4 regions of the Lysinibacillus zambalensis genome follow, and region 3 is predicted to be linked to each of the others. Evidence: riboswitches for the same ligand, from Rfam matches in the RefSeq annotation. Region 3 holds a riboswitch; each other region holds the start of a gene.

Region 1 (4,257 bases), on a different contig from region 3:
AAATACTGCTAACCTTAGTCAAGGGATGGTAGACTTAGGCATTATTAATGCTTGTGAGTTAGAAAATCTTGTTGAAGAAAATACAAAATTTTATAATGAGCGCGGCGAGGAGTTTAAGAAAGAGGAGGCTATTCGTAACGCTTCACTTTCAGCTATGTTATTTATGTTGGCAGCCAAAAATCGTGGATGGGATACATGTCCAATGATCGGCTTTGATCAGCAACAAATGAGAGCCCTTTTTAATGTCCCGGAAACACAAGAAATTGCGCTAATGATTACAATTGGTAAGGAAAAAGAAAGTAGTCGCCGCTTGCGTGGTTATCGTAAACCAGTTGAGGAATTTGCAACCTATTATTAGGTCGGTATAAAATAAAAGTGCTTTACAAAAAATAAATTTAATGCACATTTAGGAGGAAATATTGTGAAAGTAGTAGCAATCGTAGGTAGTATCCGTAAAGAATCTTATAATCTGCAGTTAGCGAAATTTATTCAAAAGCGTTATGCGGAGAAATTGGATCTTGAAGTATTAAGCTTAAAAGACCTACCAATGTATAACCAAGATATCGAAAATGAAGCACCACAAACAGTATTAGATTTTAAAGCACAAGTAAAAGAGGCGGATGCCGTTCTTTGGCTGACTCCAGAATATAATGGTACAGTGCCAGGTGTTATGGTTAACGCCATCGATTGGTTATCTCGCGTTGATAAAGTAATGATTGGTAAGCCATCATTCATGATGGGTGCATCAATGGGTAACTTAGGTACTGTTAAAGCACAATTACACTTAAGAGATATTTTATTCTCACCTGGAGTAAATTCACCATTACTTAGTGGTAATGATGTTTATATTGGCGCAGTACACACTAAATTTGATGCTGAAGGCCATTTAACAGATGAGGGTACTATCAAATTCCTAGATGTAGTTATTGATAACTTCTTAAACTGGATGAAAACATACGTTTAACAATAGAATGTCCCATTAGTATGTAAAATACTGATGGGACATTTTTAGGTTTTATAATATTTTTTGGGTTTATAATAGAGGTTAAAGCCTCGACACTCTTTGCCTTATATATAAGTCGGAACGGAAATCAACCCACGTTTTGGTGATGAACCTTTATTTGATTGGAATTATTTTCAATACCTTTTGAAGACGGTATGCAAAAATACCCGCGAATATAGCTAAAATAATATCCTTTGGCAAAGGAGGCATCATCCAAAGCCATGCTATTTTATACGTGAAAGCATCAGGCGCACTAGCCCATAGCTTATAGGCAAAGTACATCCAATTTGTCCCTAATAAATAATTAATAGCAGTTGCAACTAATGCAGCAACTACATAACTTTTCTTCGTTCCAATGCGTTCTACAATAAGCCCTGCGACAAATGCTGCTAATATAAACGAGACAATGAAACCAAATGTAGGACTTAAAATTTGTCCAAAGCCTCCGCTGAATCGTGCAAATACAGGTGCTCCTGCTAAACCGATGCACATATAAACAGTACAAGCGAGTGCCCCTTTTCTACTACCGAGAATAAGTCCCGCTAAAATAGCAAAAAACGTTTGCAATGTGATCGGTACTCCGCCAACAACCATGAAAGGCACAATGGACGTAATATTAGCCCCTATCATCATTAATGTTGAAAAAAGTCCAATGTATGCAATATCTACTGTTCTTAATTTTTGATGTGTATGTTCCACAATGGTTGTCATTATTTCACCTCTAAAAAGTAATGTTGATAATAATAGTGTAAGAAAATAAAGTTTTTGTGTCAACTTTATTACGGTTTTAGGTTAACGTAAAGGTGTTTCTTAACTTGATAAATGATTGATAGTATAGACTAACTATTGAAATATATGATAGAATTGTCATAATTTTAAATCATTCGATACTAATGGTGTGACATCTTATACAATGTGTCACTTAAAAGGGAAATCGGTGCAAATCCGACGCTGTCCCGCAACTGTAACGAGGAGTTCTATGATGATTTAGCCACTGTTCTAGAATGGGAAGGCAATCATAGATACATTGATTCGAAGCCAGGAGACCTGCCATTTAGTTATTCCTGTAATGCCCACGAGGATGAAAGCGATTACGGACAATAGTAGAAGAAAATCTAACATTGTTTAATTTCTTTCAGCAGGTGTCCAAATACACGCTGAAAGACGCGATTATGCCAAGCATAATTGATTCTAGGGTATTTCCATGCGCATTTGCATGGAATACCCTTTTTTCTTTCATTTATCTTCGTACTGCAAATATTAGCAGAGTATCAGCTACAATTACGGCTAGATGAAATTAATGTTTAATGATTAGGAGTTAATAAAAAGATGAATAGAAAATTTATGGTACTTTCGATGACCCTTCTTCTACTACTTATTATTTCAATGACAATTGCAATTATGGTTGGATCGGTTTCCGTTACGCCACTTTATGTATGGAAGGTTATCCTTTCTAAAATCCCTATTATTCAAAGCTCAATCGAACAAGATTGGAGTCGCTCACAGGAAATTATCATTTGGCAAATAAGGGCTCCGCGTGTATTACTCGCTGCTATCGTCGGAGCAGGCTTGGCAATTGCAGGAGCAGCTATTCAGGCGCTCGTTCGTAATTCAATTGCAGAACCATATATTTTAGGGATTTCTTCTGGAGCGACAGTTGGTGCCACAGCTGTCATCATTTTAGGTGCCTTTTCATTTCTGGGCGTTTATGCTCTTTCCGTATCGGCTTTTTTAGGCTCTCTCACAGCAATGGGGTTAGTTTTCTTCTTATCGCATGTTGGCGGTAGAGTATCCGTCTTTCGACTTTTGCTTTCAGGGATGGCGGTGTCATTTATTTTATCTGCTATTTCAAATTTTATCTTAATGTTGTCGAAGCAAGAGGGGGGAATGAAGGCAGTCATGTTTTGGATGCTAGGAAGCCTAGCAGGGGCGAAATGGAGTATTCTTGTAATTCCTGCAGTCATTTTTATTGTAGTATTTGCCTTGTTATGGCTCAACTATCGCAGCTTAAATTTATTACTTCTTGGAGAAGAAGCCGCAGTTACATTAGGGGTTAACTTACAACAATTTCGAATACAGCTTATTTTATTAGTATCGTTATTAACGGGTGTGTTGGTTGCTGTAAGTGGCTCAATTGGATTTGTTGGTTTAATCATTCCACATATTGTACGGCTAATTGTAGGTTCAAATCATAAGTATGTCATACCGATTAGCGCATTATTAGGGGGGATATTCTTAGTTTGGGCAGATGCAATTGCTCGAATATTAATTGCCCCTGAGGAAATGCCGATAGGAATTATCACGGCTTTTTGCGGAGGTCCATTTTTCATTTGGCTGCTACGTCGTAACAATTATTCTTTCGGTGAAGGAGATTAAAAAAATATGACATTAGAAGCGAAACAAATATCATTCTCCATTTCTGATGAACGCATATTACATGAAGTAAATGTTCAAATAAAGGACAAGCAATTTGTTGGGTTGATCGGTCCTAATGGTAGTGGGAAGTCAACGCTATTAAAGAATTTGTACCGTTTATTAAAACCAGAAAGTGGAACAGTGTTATTAAATGAACAAGATATTCTAAAGCAATCGAGTAAAAACATAGCTAAAAATCTAGCAGTTGTGAGTCAAGAAACACCGGTCTTATTTGATTTTACAGTGCATGATTTAGTGAGTATGGGGAGAACACCCCATAAAAAACTATTGGAGTTTGATCAAGAGCAAGATTTTCAAATCGTAAAGGATGCACTGAAGCAAACGGGTATCGCTCATTTAGAGAAACGTAGCTATAGCTCTCTTTCGGGTGGCGAAAAAAAGCGTGTGATGGTTGCTCGTGCCCTTGCTCAGCAAGCACAAGTGCTTATTTTAGATGAGCCAACAAATCATCTAGATATTCAGCATCAATTGCAGCTTATGGATCTAATCCAAACCTTACAATTAACAGTTGTTGCTGCAATCCACGATTTGAACATTGCGGCTATGTATTGCGATCAAATTTATGTTTTACAGCAAGGTCGAATTGTTTGTTTTGGCACGCCAGAAGAAGTACTTACACCGACATTATTACAAGATGTATTTGGGGTTTATGCCGATATTCAAACACATCCACTGACAGGTAAGCCATATTTAACGTATATCCCAGAGCAATTCACGAAGGAAGTTAAATGATTGATACATATTGTTATGGAGAGATTTGAAAGTGAAAATGTATATAGAAAAGTGAAAGATTTGTTGTTGCTGTCGCACAGATAAAC
Region 2 (4,257 bases), on a different contig from region 3:
GCGCCAAGGTGGCTCTGATGTCGGAGCGAATGTTGTAGAGGCAAGGCAGGACGGCAATCAGTATCGTTTATATGGTGAGAAATATTTTGCATCTAACGCTGGAATGTGTGGAGTGACTATGGTATTGGCACGCATAGAAGGGGCTCGTGCAGGCTCAAAGGGTTTAACATTGTTTGCAGTTCCATGGAGAAATGATGATGGCACAGTTAATAACCTGCGCGTTCGGCGTTTAAAGGATAAACTTGGTGTTAGAGCAGTACCTTCTGGTGAGGTGGAATTTGATGGGGCGCTCGCATATGTTGTTGGTGATCTGAATAAAGGGATTTACTATATGTTGGAGGCGCTTAATTTATCAAGAATTTGCAATGCAGTTGCTTCTATCGGCATCATGCGTCGCGGCTATTTAGAGGCGAAGCACTATGTGACAAATCGCCATGCATTTGGTAAGCCTTTAACGCAATATCCTATGATCCAGGATACACTAGGGAAATTTGCTGCCAAGCTTCATGTAGAAGTTGCTACGGTTTTTGATCTTATTCAGCTATACGATAAAGTAACTAGTGGACAGGGGAATAAAGAGGACATCATTTTGAACCGCTTGTATATTGCAATCATGAAAAAAGAAACCGCTGAGCAAGCTGTACATTATGCGAGTGAAGCCATTGAATTACATGGCGGAAACGGCTATATTGAAGACTTTGTTACACCTCGGTTATTAAGAGATGCACAGGTCCTTACCGTATGGGAGGGGACTGCAAATATTTTAGCTTTAGAGCTCATTCGTTTAGTAGATAAGTTTCATGTGCACGAAATGTTTGTTCGTGTTATGGAGGAACGTCTAGAAAAACTGGCTGACAGTCCATTAGTTGAAATTGTAGTAGGGCAATTAGCAAAACTAGATTCAACTTGGCAAACATTTAGCCGTTTAGATGATGCAACAAAAACGTTTGAAGCAAAAAAGGTCGCAGAGCAAATGGCACATTTATATGAAAGTGTTGTAGCAGTTGAATGGGCACAAAGATTCGGCGGTAAATATGAGAAGCTAGCAGACATTTATTTAGAGAATACATGGGCATTACGAGAAATGGGTGCACCAATGAAAACGGTACAGTATTTTTCTGACATAGTTTAACTTTTTTCAGCGTCCAAACATCCGCTGAAATAGAGGAACCCAGTCTAAGCACGCCACGTCCTGTGGCAATTATGACGAGCATAATTGATTTGATGAAGAGTCGTCTCGAATGGAGGCGACTTCTTTGATTTTCATGTATAATACAATCAACTGAATATTATAAAGGTTCTTTACTTAAGTAAAGTGAAAAGGGAAATCGGTGTAATTCCGATGCGGTCCCGCCACTGTAAGTGTGAGTTTTTTCAATCTGCGCCACTGAAAATTTCGGGAAGGCTTGAAAAAGCGTATGAAGCACGAGCCAGGAGACCTGCCTTTATAGAAAACACGTTGTAGCCTACGAGGATAGGATGGTGGATTTTGTATATGTATATTGTGCAAATTTGACCCCCTCATTTTTTTTATGATGAGGGGTATTTGTTTTGTAAGCTGAATATCGATAAATTTGAAAAAGAGGGCGATACCCCCACAACGTTAGGTAATAAACTCAAAAAGTTGGGCGATAAGCCTAAAATGTTGGGTGATAACCCCATAATGTTGTGCGGAAATACGATGTGGTCGATAAATCCACAAAGTTGGGTGATAAACTTAAAAAGTTGGACGATAAGCCTAAAATGTTGGGTGATAACCCCATAATGTTGTGCGGAAACACACGATGTGGTCGATAAATCCACAAAGTTGGGTGATAAACTTAAAAAGTTGGACGATATCCCCACAACGTTGAGAGATAAACAACTCCACAACCTTAAACGATAAAACCTAAAATGTATCGATCAATCAGATAAACAAGTCGTTAACTTTATGCACAGATAGACTAAGGGGGATTCACATGAAGAAATTTTGGAAAATAGGATTATCAGCATTTTTAGCTGTTGGCTTGCTTGCAGCGTGCAACACAAAAGAGGCGACAAATGACAAGCCGTCATCTGCTGAGCAGCAAGAGACATCTAAAGTAGATCAAGCAACATTTCCAATGACGATAACAGATGCTGTTGGCAAAGATATTACGCTAGAAGCACCTCCTGAAAAAATAGTTTCTCTCATTCCAAGTAACACTGAAATTTTATTTGGTCTTGGCTTAAATGATGAAATAGTAGGTGTAACAGATAATGACGATTATCCAGCAGAGGCTACTAAAAAAGATAAGGTTGGCGGTGTAGATTATAATATTGAACAAATTATTGCGTTAACGCCAGATATCGTTTTTGCACATGCATCCGGTATGAGTTATTCAAAAGGAGCAATTGAACAGCTTGAGGCTGCCGGTGTGAAAGTATTTGTTGTAGCGGATGCAAAAAACTTTAATGAAACTTACACAACGATTGAACAGCTTGGTCGTGCAACGGGAAAACTAGAAGAGGCTAAAAAAATAGTCGCAAATATGAAGGATAAAATTGAAGAAGTTGAAACAAAACTTAAGGGTGTTGAGCCAAAGAAAGTCTTTTTAGAATCGTCTGATGAGCCACAGATTTATACAGCTGGTAAAGGTACATTTATGAATGAAATGCTAGAAATGATTCATGCCGAAAATGTGGCAGCAGATGTAAATGACTGGTATCCAATTGAAGCTGAACAAATTATTGCGAAAAATCCAGATGTCATTGTTGTGGCATATAATTATGTACCAAATATTTTAACGAAAATTCCACAACGTCCAGGCTTTGAGACAGTAACTGCCGTAAAAAATAAAGCTATTGTACAAGTGGATGAAAGTATGACAAGTCGTCAAGGTCCTCGATTAGCAGATGGTTTTGAGGAATTAGCAAAGGCCGTTTACCCAGAGGCGTTTAAATGAGTAAAACAATTGTAGCCTATGTAACAGCAATTACGCTTTTAATCATTAGCATCTGGTGTGGTGTAGCGATAGGCTCGGTTCATATTCCATTAGAAGTATTGTGGAATACGGCGGCCGATGAAACAGCTGCCAATATTTTATGGAAGATTCGTTTACCTCGAGTGATGCTAGCAGGGCTTGTAGGGGCATCACTTGCTATTGCAGGGGCAGCTTTTCAAGGCCTATTAAAAAATCCTTTGGCTGATCCTTATACGTTAGGTGTTTCCTCCGGTGCATCAGTTGGCGCAGTGATGACGATTTTCTTTAGTGTCTCAATACCTGTAATCGGTCATTTTACATTGCCAGTCTTTAGTATGATAGGGGCCATATTAACAATGTTTGCTGTTATGGGTTTTGCTAGAATAGTAGACCGTTCACTAAAAATGGAAACTCTTATTTTAACAGGGGTAATATTTAGTTCGTTTTTAGGTTCCTTGATTTCATTAATGATTGCATTATCTGGTGAGGAGCTACGCCAAGTAATCGGTTGGTTGCTCGGTTCAGTATCGATGCGTGGTTGGCCTTACGTTCAGATGATCATTCCGTTTGTCATTATTGGCTCTATTATGCTTTGGACACAAAGACGTGAGTTAAATGTTCTGTTATATGGTGAAGAACGTGCGAAGCATTTAGGTGTCAATGTTAAACGTAGTAAATATATTATTTTAGTAGGTGGATCCATGTTGACAGGAGCAGCGGTAGCTGTTTCTGGAACGATTGGCTTTGTTGGTTTAGTTGTTCCTCATATGACGAGAATGGTTTGGGGTTCAGATCATCGTCATTTATTGCCGTTATCATTTTTAAATGGGGCAACTTTGCTAATTATTTGTGATTTAATAGCAAGAACAATTATTATGCCAAGAGAGCTGCCGATTGGTGTCATTACTGCATTTATTGGGGCGCCCGTTTTTTCCTATATTTTTTATAAACAACGTAGAGGCAAGGGGGTACGGGCATGATTGTTGTTGAACATCTTTCCGGTGGTTATGAAGACGTACCGATCGTCCACGATATAAGTTTTTCCGTTGAAAAAGGTAAAATACTAGGGATTTTAGGGCCGAATGGTAGTGGGAAATCCACACTGTTAAAAGTAATAAGTGGCATACTACCAGCAACTGCAGGCACTGTATTAGTAGATGGTAAAAACAGTAGCTCTTACACTGCTCGTGCATTAGCAAAGAAGATGGCAGTGCTGCCACAATTACATGTTAATACATTTTCAAACAGTGTAAGGGAGGCTGTATCTCTTGGACGTTATCCACATCAAACAGGCTTCTTTTCAAGCTGGTCTGCT
Region 3 (4,257 bases):
TTTTCTGCTTGTTCGAGCCCTTGCCGTAATGCACGGAATGTTGCTTCACGGAAATCGCCACCTTCAGTATGTTTATTATGTGCGCGTCCTGTTAAGAGTGTGAAGCGAATATCTGTAACCGGAAAACCGGTTAACAGCCCATGATGATCGCGCTCGAATAAATGTTTTTCAATGAGTCGTTGATGTCCAACTGATAAATCATCTGCGTGGCATGCATTGACAAATGTATTGCCGGTGCCGCGTGTATTTGGCTCCATCAATAAATGGACCTCTGCGTAATGCTTTAATGGCTCGAAATGACCGTAACCTGTCACCGTTGTGGTGATCGTTTCCATATACAAAATCTGTGGTTCGCTAAATGAAATGTCTAACGAGAACCGTTCATGAAGCACTTCGATAAGAACCTCGAGTTGGATGACACCCATAATATGAACATGAATTTCTTGAAATTTTTCATGCCATAGCACACGTAATGAAGGTTCTTCTGCTTCAAGAATACGGAAAGTTTTTAACACGTCCTTTATATGCTGAGTGCCTTCATAATGTACTTTTGCCTGTAAAGTCGGTACTAACTCAAAGGGCTGAGAATTATTCGAAGAACCAATAATATCGCCGATGTTTGCTAGACTAATCCCTTTTACTGCGAAAATCTCCCCGGCCTCTATCTTTTGAGAAGTTTCATACCGGTTGCCATTGTATAGTCGAATCTCCGTCACTTTTTCAGTCACGTCTCCAAATGAAAGTTCATCACGGACATGTAACGTTCCTTGCAAAGATTTGATAAAAGTTAAGCGTTGATGTCCATCATGACGAATTTTAAACACCTCACCTTGAAACGGAGCGTTGTTATTAAATTGTGTCTCTGTAAGGAGGGGGAGCTGTGTTAGGAATTCCTTTATTCCACTATCTTTTAAGGCAGACCCAGTAAAACATAGAAAGGCCTTTTCCTGTTTAATCATCCTAGATAAATGAGTAAGGCAGCTAGAGCTATCCAATGTTTCATTGAGAAAAGCATCGAGAAGGTGTTCATCACGTTCAGCAAGCCACTCCATTATGTCGTTTGAAACATAGTCGGAACGGAGCGGTTCGTCTACGAATAAAACATCTGCAGAGCAATCCTTTTGAAGCGCAGCCATTACAGCTTCAACATCTGCTCCTTCACGATCAATTTTGTTAATAAAAAAGAAGGTTGGAACATGATATTGGCGTAAAAGTTGCCACACTGTTTCAGTATGACCCTGTATTCCTTCGACAGCACTAACAATAATGATGGCATAATCCATAACCCGAATGGCACGCTCCATCTCTGGAGAGAAATCGACGTGCCCTGGTGTATCGATTAATGTATATGTATCATCCCCAAGCGTCATGCGGCCTTGCTCCGCAAAAATCGTAATGCCTCGCTGACGCTCCAGCTCATGACTATCTAAAAATGTGTCCTGGTGATCCACTCGTCCACGAGCTTGAATACTGTTTGTATGAAATAGTAACTGCTCAGAAAATGTTGTTTTACCGGCATCCACGTGAGCAAGTACTCCAATTGTTACATGCATAAAAAGATCCTCGTTTCTATTCATTCATTTAACAACATTGTAACAGAATTGGTATAAAAAATATTTCATATAGTGTTTATGTCGCAATAGTGTTAATATATGTATGATTGCGAATCTACTAGTCAATCTATATATAACAAAATAAAAATGACGTATTGGTGTAAATGACCTTTGTTATTTGCTTAAAAGGGAAATCGGTGCAAATCCGATGCTGTCCCGCAACTGTAAATGGGGAGTCTATACAAGATGCCACTGTAGCCACGCTATGGGAAGGCGTATAGATGATGAACCTAAGCCAGGATACCTGCCAATATGTATTTATTACTGAATCCACGAGGATGGGGATAGTGAATAGGTTGAAAAACCTTTCTTTTGCTATGCTAACCTCTTGGAAACAAGGGGGTTTTTTTATGCCCTTTTCTAAAATCGCTATCTGGTAGCATAGGAGTCTAAACGATTTCTTTCTATATATTTAACATCAAAGGAGAAGAGGACATGAAGAAATGGAAAAGCGTATGGCTAGTCTTTGCGATCGCAATGGTGGCTATATTGGGTGCATGTAGTGAAAAGGACAAACTAGAATCTGCTACACAAAGTGAGAAGGTAGAGCCTTCACAAGCTGAAAAGTCAGACATAACGATTAAAAATAATGGAACAACGCAAGTATATAAGGAAGCCCCCAAAAAAGCGATTAGCTTAAATCAGCACGTGACAGAAATTATGTTAGCTTTAGAGCTAGAAGATTCAATGGTAGGGACGGCGTACTTAGATGACAAAATTTATGAGCCCCTACAAGCGGCCTATGATAAAGTGCCTGTGTTAGCAAAACAGTATCCTACAAAGGAGCAGGTTATTGATGCAGAAGCAGATTTTTTATTAGGTGGTTGGAAAAGCGCCTTTGGAGAGAAAGGTGTAGGTACACAAGAAGAGCTTGAAACATTAGGCATTCACACTTATTTACATACAGCCTCAATCATGACGAAACCAACTTTAGACGATATTTTCACAGATATTCGAAATATCGCAAAAATTTTCCGTGTTGAAGATCGTGGAGAAGCACTAATTGAAAAAATGACAAAGGATGTAGAGAATGTCCGTGCAAAACTACCGCAAAATGGAGAAGAACTGCCTGTTTTAGTGTTTGATAGTGGTGATAAAGAGATCTTCACTGCAGGACAAAACATTATGAATGAACTTGTTACGATGGCCGGCGGTAAAAATATTTTTGGTGATGTAGAATCGGGTTGGACTACGGTGTCCAAAGAAGATACAGTAGAACGTAATCCAGCGGTCGTAGTTGTCATAGATTACGGAGAAACAACAGCGGAAGCAAAAATAAACTTCTTAAAAAATGATCCAGCCTTGAAGGAAATGGAAGCAGTGAAAAACGAACGCTTTGTGATTCTACCACTTTCTGCTGCATCTGAAGGGGTACGTGCTGCAGAAGCCATTCAAATTTTGGCGAAAGGCTTCTATCCTGAGAGTTTTTAAGCTATCCAATAAATGGGGGGCTAGCAATTGGCTAGCTCCTTTTTCATAAGGAGAAGTATTTATGAATGCATTCCGTTCGAATATACCGGACAAAACCTTCGAAAACTTAAACATTAATGGGGATTTTACTCGCCTTGCCGTAAGCCCAGGCATTATTAATAAACATTATACCCCTGCACAATTCCAAACAATAGCAAAGGTTGTAGGGGAAAAGGGTGCCATAAAATACTCTGCCTCTTACAGCATATTATTATCTATCCCAACAGTAGAAGTTGAAAAGACGATTGAGGAGCTAGAAGACGCTGGCCTTTATGTGGCAAAGCAAGGTCCGATTGTAGAGATGAAAGCGTGTGATTTTTGTGATGGTGACAAAATGGAGGCAGCACCAATTACAGAAAAGCTATATCATTCATTAAAAGGAATCACTGTCCCTACAAGATTACGTGTAAACGTCAATGGCTGTGCCTCTGCTTGTTATAATGCGGTGTATGATGATATTGGGCTTGTTTATCAAAAGGATAGCTTTGATGTCTATTTAGGAGCAGTGCCGATGGGAGCGAATGCAAAAGCTGGGACACTCTTTGCGAAAAAGGTAGGAGTAGAGCTTATTGAAGGCTTTCTAAAGCAAATCATTGAGCTCTATCAGAAACATGCTCGTCCGAATGAACCCTTTTATAAATTTTATCGCAGAACAAATTCTGCTGATTATTGGAAAGATTTAATCTTACTATTATCATAACGATGTCTCTTAGCGACTGATTACGTCTGATAAATCGCTTCATGTGATGATAGAAAATTAGAAGTATTTTATCATCAACATATCAATTTGCCTTACTAAAGAGGCTTGGGCATAAGAAAACTAAAATTTTCACATTTTAAAGCGCAAGAATTTATCATTTTAAAAACTGATTTCTTGCGCTTATTAAGTTTTGTCCCATCTTCTTATTTACAAAAAATATTGTTGAGTTGTTTCGATTTCATATAGATAGTGTTACTTGTCATAACAAGGCTTGTGTTTATTATTTTCTGATTATTCAGAAATAATAATGACAATTTGACTATGTCATGATATGGTAGTTGAGAAAACGTTTTCGTAAAACGTTTTCTTAAAATGTGATTTTATAGTAATAGTAGGTGAAGATTGTGAGACGATGGACCATTAAAGACATTGCGAAACAAGCGGGTGTTTCCATTACCACTGTTTCTCGAGTAT
Region 4 (4,257 bases), on a different contig from region 3:
GGTAGGCTCCTTTTTCACTTGCCAAATCGTTAGAAGCGCGAATCGTTAAATACGCAATTTCTTCATATAGCTTGTCCGCAAATTCTACAGCTTCCTCAGACTCCCATTGAATTTCTTTCAATGCTAATAAATGATGCCAGCCAAATGTTCCAAGTCCAATGCCACGGTAGCGTAGATTCGTACGCTCTGCTTGTTTTACTGGAATTGTATTTAAAGCAATAACATTATCTAACATACGTACTTGAATCGGAATTAATTTTTCTAAAACACCAGCCGGTACAGCTCTGCCTAAATTAATAGATGATAAGTTACATACAACGAAATCGCCAGGCTTGCGACGTGTTACGATGACATCATCTTCTAGAGTAATAGACTCGAATTCAGTAGCTGACATATTTTGAAATATTTCTGTGCACAGGTTCGAGCTATAAACCATTCCCTCATGCTTATTCGGATTCATGCGATTTACTTCATCTCGATAGAACATAAACGGCACGCCTGTTTCAAGCTGCGAGCGCATAATACGTTTCATAATATCAATAGCTGGTACGACCTCACGACTTAATAATGGATTCGCAATACATTCTGCATATTTAGTACGGAAAGTGCCATCACCTTTTTTCTCATCGTAGAAATCCTCTAGTGAAAAGCCCATAACTTCTCGTACTTCATGTGGATCAAACAAATGCCATTCCCCGCGCTCTTCAACCGTTTCCATAAATAAATCCGGTAAACATAGCCCTGTGAAAATATCATGGGCACGTAAACGCTCATCCCCATTGTTTAAGCGTAAATCTAAAAACGTAAAGACGTCTTTGTGCCAAACATCTAAATAAACAGCAATAGCTCCTTGTCGTTGACCTAGCTGATCGACTGAAACCGCCGTATTATTAAGCTGTTTAATCCATGGTAAAACACCACTAGATGCACCTTTAAAGCCTTTAATTGATGAGCCTCGGCTACGAATTTTGCCCATATAAACACCAATACCACCACCGTATTTCGATAATGTTGCAACATCTGTATTCGTGTCATAAATACTTTGTAAACTATCATCTACTGTATCGATAAAGCAACTAGATAGCTGGCCATGTGTTTTACCTGCATTCGATAATGTAGGTGTTGCCACAGTCATATATAAATTACTCATTGCCCAGTAAGATTCACGTACTTTTTCTAAACGATTTTCTGTTTCATCCTGCATAAGGGTCATCGCAATGACCATCCATCGTTCCTGTGGTAGCTCTACTGGTGTTTTCGTGTAATCACGGACTACATAGCGGTCCATTAATGTTTTTAAGCCAATATACGTAAACAATTCATCTCGACTTGATTCTAAATAGGAAGCGAGTTCTTGAAGATCCTGCTCACTATATTTTGTTGTTAAACTTTCATGATACAAACCAGCTTCTGTATAGCGTGCTAATTGTTCCGGGAAACATTTATAAACATCTTGCACTGGAACGCCACGGCGCATTGCAAATTGATCATATAGTTTTTCTAAATAAATTTGAGCTGCGACGAATGTCCAGTATGGCTCCTCCTCATCAATTAGGCTAAGCGTTTGTAAAATCATCGCATCCGCCCATGCTTCAAATGTCGCATTGTCGTTTTTTCGTAGCCATCGATCCGATAATCTTACAAAACTTTCGAGTTCATCCTCCGTATAACTTTTCTTGAGCTTAGCAATTTGCTGTTCGATTTGAATTGTCATGTATACATTCTCTCCCTTTCTTTCTCCAGCAACACAAAAAGCGATCACGCAACACTTATCGGTTACGTGATCGCAGTAAAATCGGAAATGGAAATGAAGGACATGCACACTAAGAAGTGGACAAATCTCTCGCCTCCACTTCTCAATCCCCGAAGAATGTGTTGCTGTCTTGAACAAATCGGCAGGTCTCCTGGCTCATGCTTCCTCCAAATGATGGCCTTCCCGTTCTTTACAGTGGCCTATTCATCATTTGTCAGCACTTACAGTTGCGGGGACAGCTTCGGCCTAAGATGACTCTTTTCCGAATTCCCTTTTAAACCATATTTGGTACCGCTCGTCCAAAATACTATATATTGTGTTTTAACTCCTAAACAAATCTAACATATAGTGTTTATAGTTGCAATAGGCGTTTTGCCCCTTGAATTTTTTAAAGTACTACTTTTTCTCGAAGCAAGCCCGATTACAATGCAGTTTTACGTAGTTTTTCAAAATTTCTAGGAAAATATTTTTGTACTAGCTGCTCTTTTTCTGGATCAATTCCAAGTAAAACTACTGCACATGGACCAGCTGTTTTCTCAACATTTAATGCACTTTTGACCTGTTGCTCGCCAAAAAGCCGGCTAAATTCTGCTTGTAAACCTTTTGATCCAACTGGCCATACTTGCTGCACAATTCCCTCTTTCCACGCTTGAAAAATAGGTTGCAGCTGTGCGACATCTTCAGGTTGTGCAAGGATTTCATTGCCTACAAGTGGCAAACCATATGTGTACCAACTTAGCTGCTCATGCTTAGTTGCTGTTCGTTTCTGCTGCTCCCCAAGCATCGTTATTGACAAGCCTGATTGTAAAGTTGGCATATTAGTCTCTGAACTACCGTCTATTTGCGGACAAAAAAGACCAGCCTCCTCAAAAACCTGTTGAATGCCTGCAACATAACGAGACCATGTAGCATCCCCTGAAAAATTAGCAAGTAAAATATGCTTTGGTAAAGCATTTGCAGCAAGCTGCTCTAAAAATGTAACACGTGCAGTAAAATATGCTGTAAGCTGATCTGGAGCAGACACAACATCCTGTAGCTTTTCGCCAATTGCAGCGGCATTATCGGTTGTCGCAATGAGCTCACCTATTTTTATTGCATTTCTCAATGTACTCGACCTTCCTTACGTACAAACACCTTCGACAGAACTGGCATCGCCACCGCAACGATCACTAGATTAATGAGTGTTGCCAGTGGAAGACTAGTCAATGACGTCCAGTAAAACGCCGGACTAATAATAAAGTAAAATGGTATAGGTGCCACGACACCATTTAAAATAAGTGCCACAGGCCATTTCCAGAAATACATGCCTTTTTTATGCATAACCCCAAAGATCCATACAACGATAAACATTTCCACTGCGATAATTATATGTAGTGGTCCAAAAGGAAAGCCAGTAGTTAGGGCTGAAATAAAATGCCCAATGACTCCCGCAACACCAGCTAATACTGGCGATAAAAATACAACGCTCAAAAATGCCGGTGCAGAGTCAAGCGCAGCAGTTGTAATAAATGTTGGAATTTTAATGACTGCACCTACTGCACAAATTGCCGCTACCATGGCAGTGAGCGTCAATTTCATCAATTTTTGTCGATCCATTCCATTGCCTCTTTCCGTTAAATTTTTTCATCAAAGCTTGGGGTTGATTTCCGTTCCGGCTGTACGCTTTATCGCTGACGCTTCGCTTTCGCGCAGAGCTTCCTGGGGGCGTCGGGACAACAGGATGTTAGTCACGAAGGCGTTATCACAAGATGTGATGGTTTTAGCCTTCATTCCTCAATATCGCTGATCCCCAAGGAGTCGACCAGCCTCCACTCCAATCAACTTATATACAAAGCATGCGACTTTGCAAATGTCATCCCACTTTTGTGAAGTGTTTTACAAACTCTGCAAGCAAGTCACTATATCATTTGATTTGTTCCCCAATACCGTACCAAATGCGTACGACTTGTTCGGCTTCAGCAAACAATGCTTGATACAAACGCCCACATGTATCACGTAATAATCGTGCCTGTTTGTCCATCGGCACAACACCACGCCCCATGTCGGTCACAATTATATACAATGCACAATTTTCTTCAAGGGTCTTTAGTCTTGTCAAAATAGTTCTGACAAGAGGTTCATCATCCTCAAGGTCTTGTGTTACGAGCCATTTCTCTATGTTTTTAATTACTAGTACATCACAAGTAGGAGCGCCATCAGGTAGAGTGCCATCCACTAGCTCAACGTTTTGACCTGTAAGTAATTTCATGACATAGTCGGTTTTTCCACTATAGGCTCCTCCGATAAAGACATGCATCTTGCTCTCTCCTCCCAAGCCTTTCTTGAAAACGTTAAAGAAAACATTTTATCATGCGGTGTTTGGTAAGACCAAAAAGGTTGCTCAGTTGGAGCAAAGGCTACGAGTAGCGCTCGAATAACCCCGCCATGGACAACGAGATGATACACATCTTCCCCTTTTGGTAATGCAGTGAACCCTGCCAAAACACGTGCACAAAACATATCAA

Evidence for each region. Region 3 has a riboswitch for cobalamin ahead of ABNX05_RS11845 (ABC transporter substrate-binding protein). Riboswitches for the same ligand answer to the same signal wherever they lie in the genome.
Region 1: another riboswitch for cobalamin. It lies ahead of ABNX05_RS25480 (FecCD family ABC transporter permease); the one in region 3 lies ahead of ABNX05_RS11845 (ABC transporter substrate-binding protein).
Region 2: another riboswitch for cobalamin. It lies ahead of ABNX05_RS16255 (ABC transporter substrate-binding protein); the one in region 3 lies ahead of ABNX05_RS11845 (ABC transporter substrate-binding protein).
Region 4: another riboswitch for cobalamin. It lies ahead of ABNX05_RS03155 (ribonucleoside-diphosphate reductase subunit alpha); the one in region 3 lies ahead of ABNX05_RS11845 (ABC transporter substrate-binding protein).

The regions. Positions count from the first base shown of each region.
Region 1 is NZ_JBEGDG010000040.1:23,314-27,570, forward strand. It holds gene ABNX05_RS25465 (nitroreductase family protein) at 1-358, shown strand, start outside; gene ABNX05_RS25470 (NADPH-dependent FMN reductase) at 422-964, shown strand; gene ABNX05_RS25475 (biotin transporter BioY) at 1,118-1,714, opposite strand; cobalamin riboswitch at 1,881-2,072, shown strand; gene ABNX05_RS25480 (FecCD family ABC transporter permease) at 2,333-3,379, shown strand; gene ABNX05_RS25485 (heme ABC transporter ATP-binding protein) at 3,386-4,171, shown strand.
Region 2 is NZ_JBEGDG010000012.1:92,210-96,466, reverse strand. It holds gene ABNX05_RS16260 (acyl-CoA dehydrogenase family protein) at 1-1,132, shown strand, start outside; cobalamin riboswitch at 1,279-1,461, shown strand; gene ABNX05_RS16255 (ABC transporter substrate-binding protein) at 1,959-2,924, shown strand; gene ABNX05_RS16250 (FecCD family ABC transporter permease) at 2,921-3,922, shown strand; gene ABNX05_RS16245 (adenosylcobinamide amidohydrolase) at 3,919-4,257, shown strand, end outside.
Region 3 is NZ_JBEGDG010000007.1:164,681-168,937, reverse strand. It holds gene ABNX05_RS11850 (GTP-binding protein) at 1-1,553, opposite strand, end outside; cobalamin riboswitch at 1,693-1,879, shown strand; gene ABNX05_RS11845 (ABC transporter substrate-binding protein) at 2,049-3,044, shown strand; gene ABNX05_RS11840 (precorrin-3B methylase) at 3,106-3,783, shown strand; gene ABNX05_RS11835 (LacI family DNA-binding transcriptional regulator) at 4,188-4,257, shown strand, end outside.
Region 4 is NZ_JBEGDG010000002.1:65,975-70,231, forward strand. It holds gene ABNX05_RS03155 (ribonucleoside-diphosphate reductase subunit alpha) at 1-1,714, opposite strand, end outside; cobalamin riboswitch at 1,877-2,064, opposite strand; gene ABNX05_RS03160 (hypothetical protein) at 2,175-2,858, opposite strand; gene ABNX05_RS03165 (ECF transporter S component) at 2,855-3,349, opposite strand; gene ABNX05_RS03170 (bifunctional adenosylcobinamide kinase/adenosylcobinamide-phosphate guanylyltransferase) at 3,657-4,001, opposite strand; gene ABNX05_RS03175 (histidine phosphatase family protein) at 3,998-4,257, opposite strand, start outside.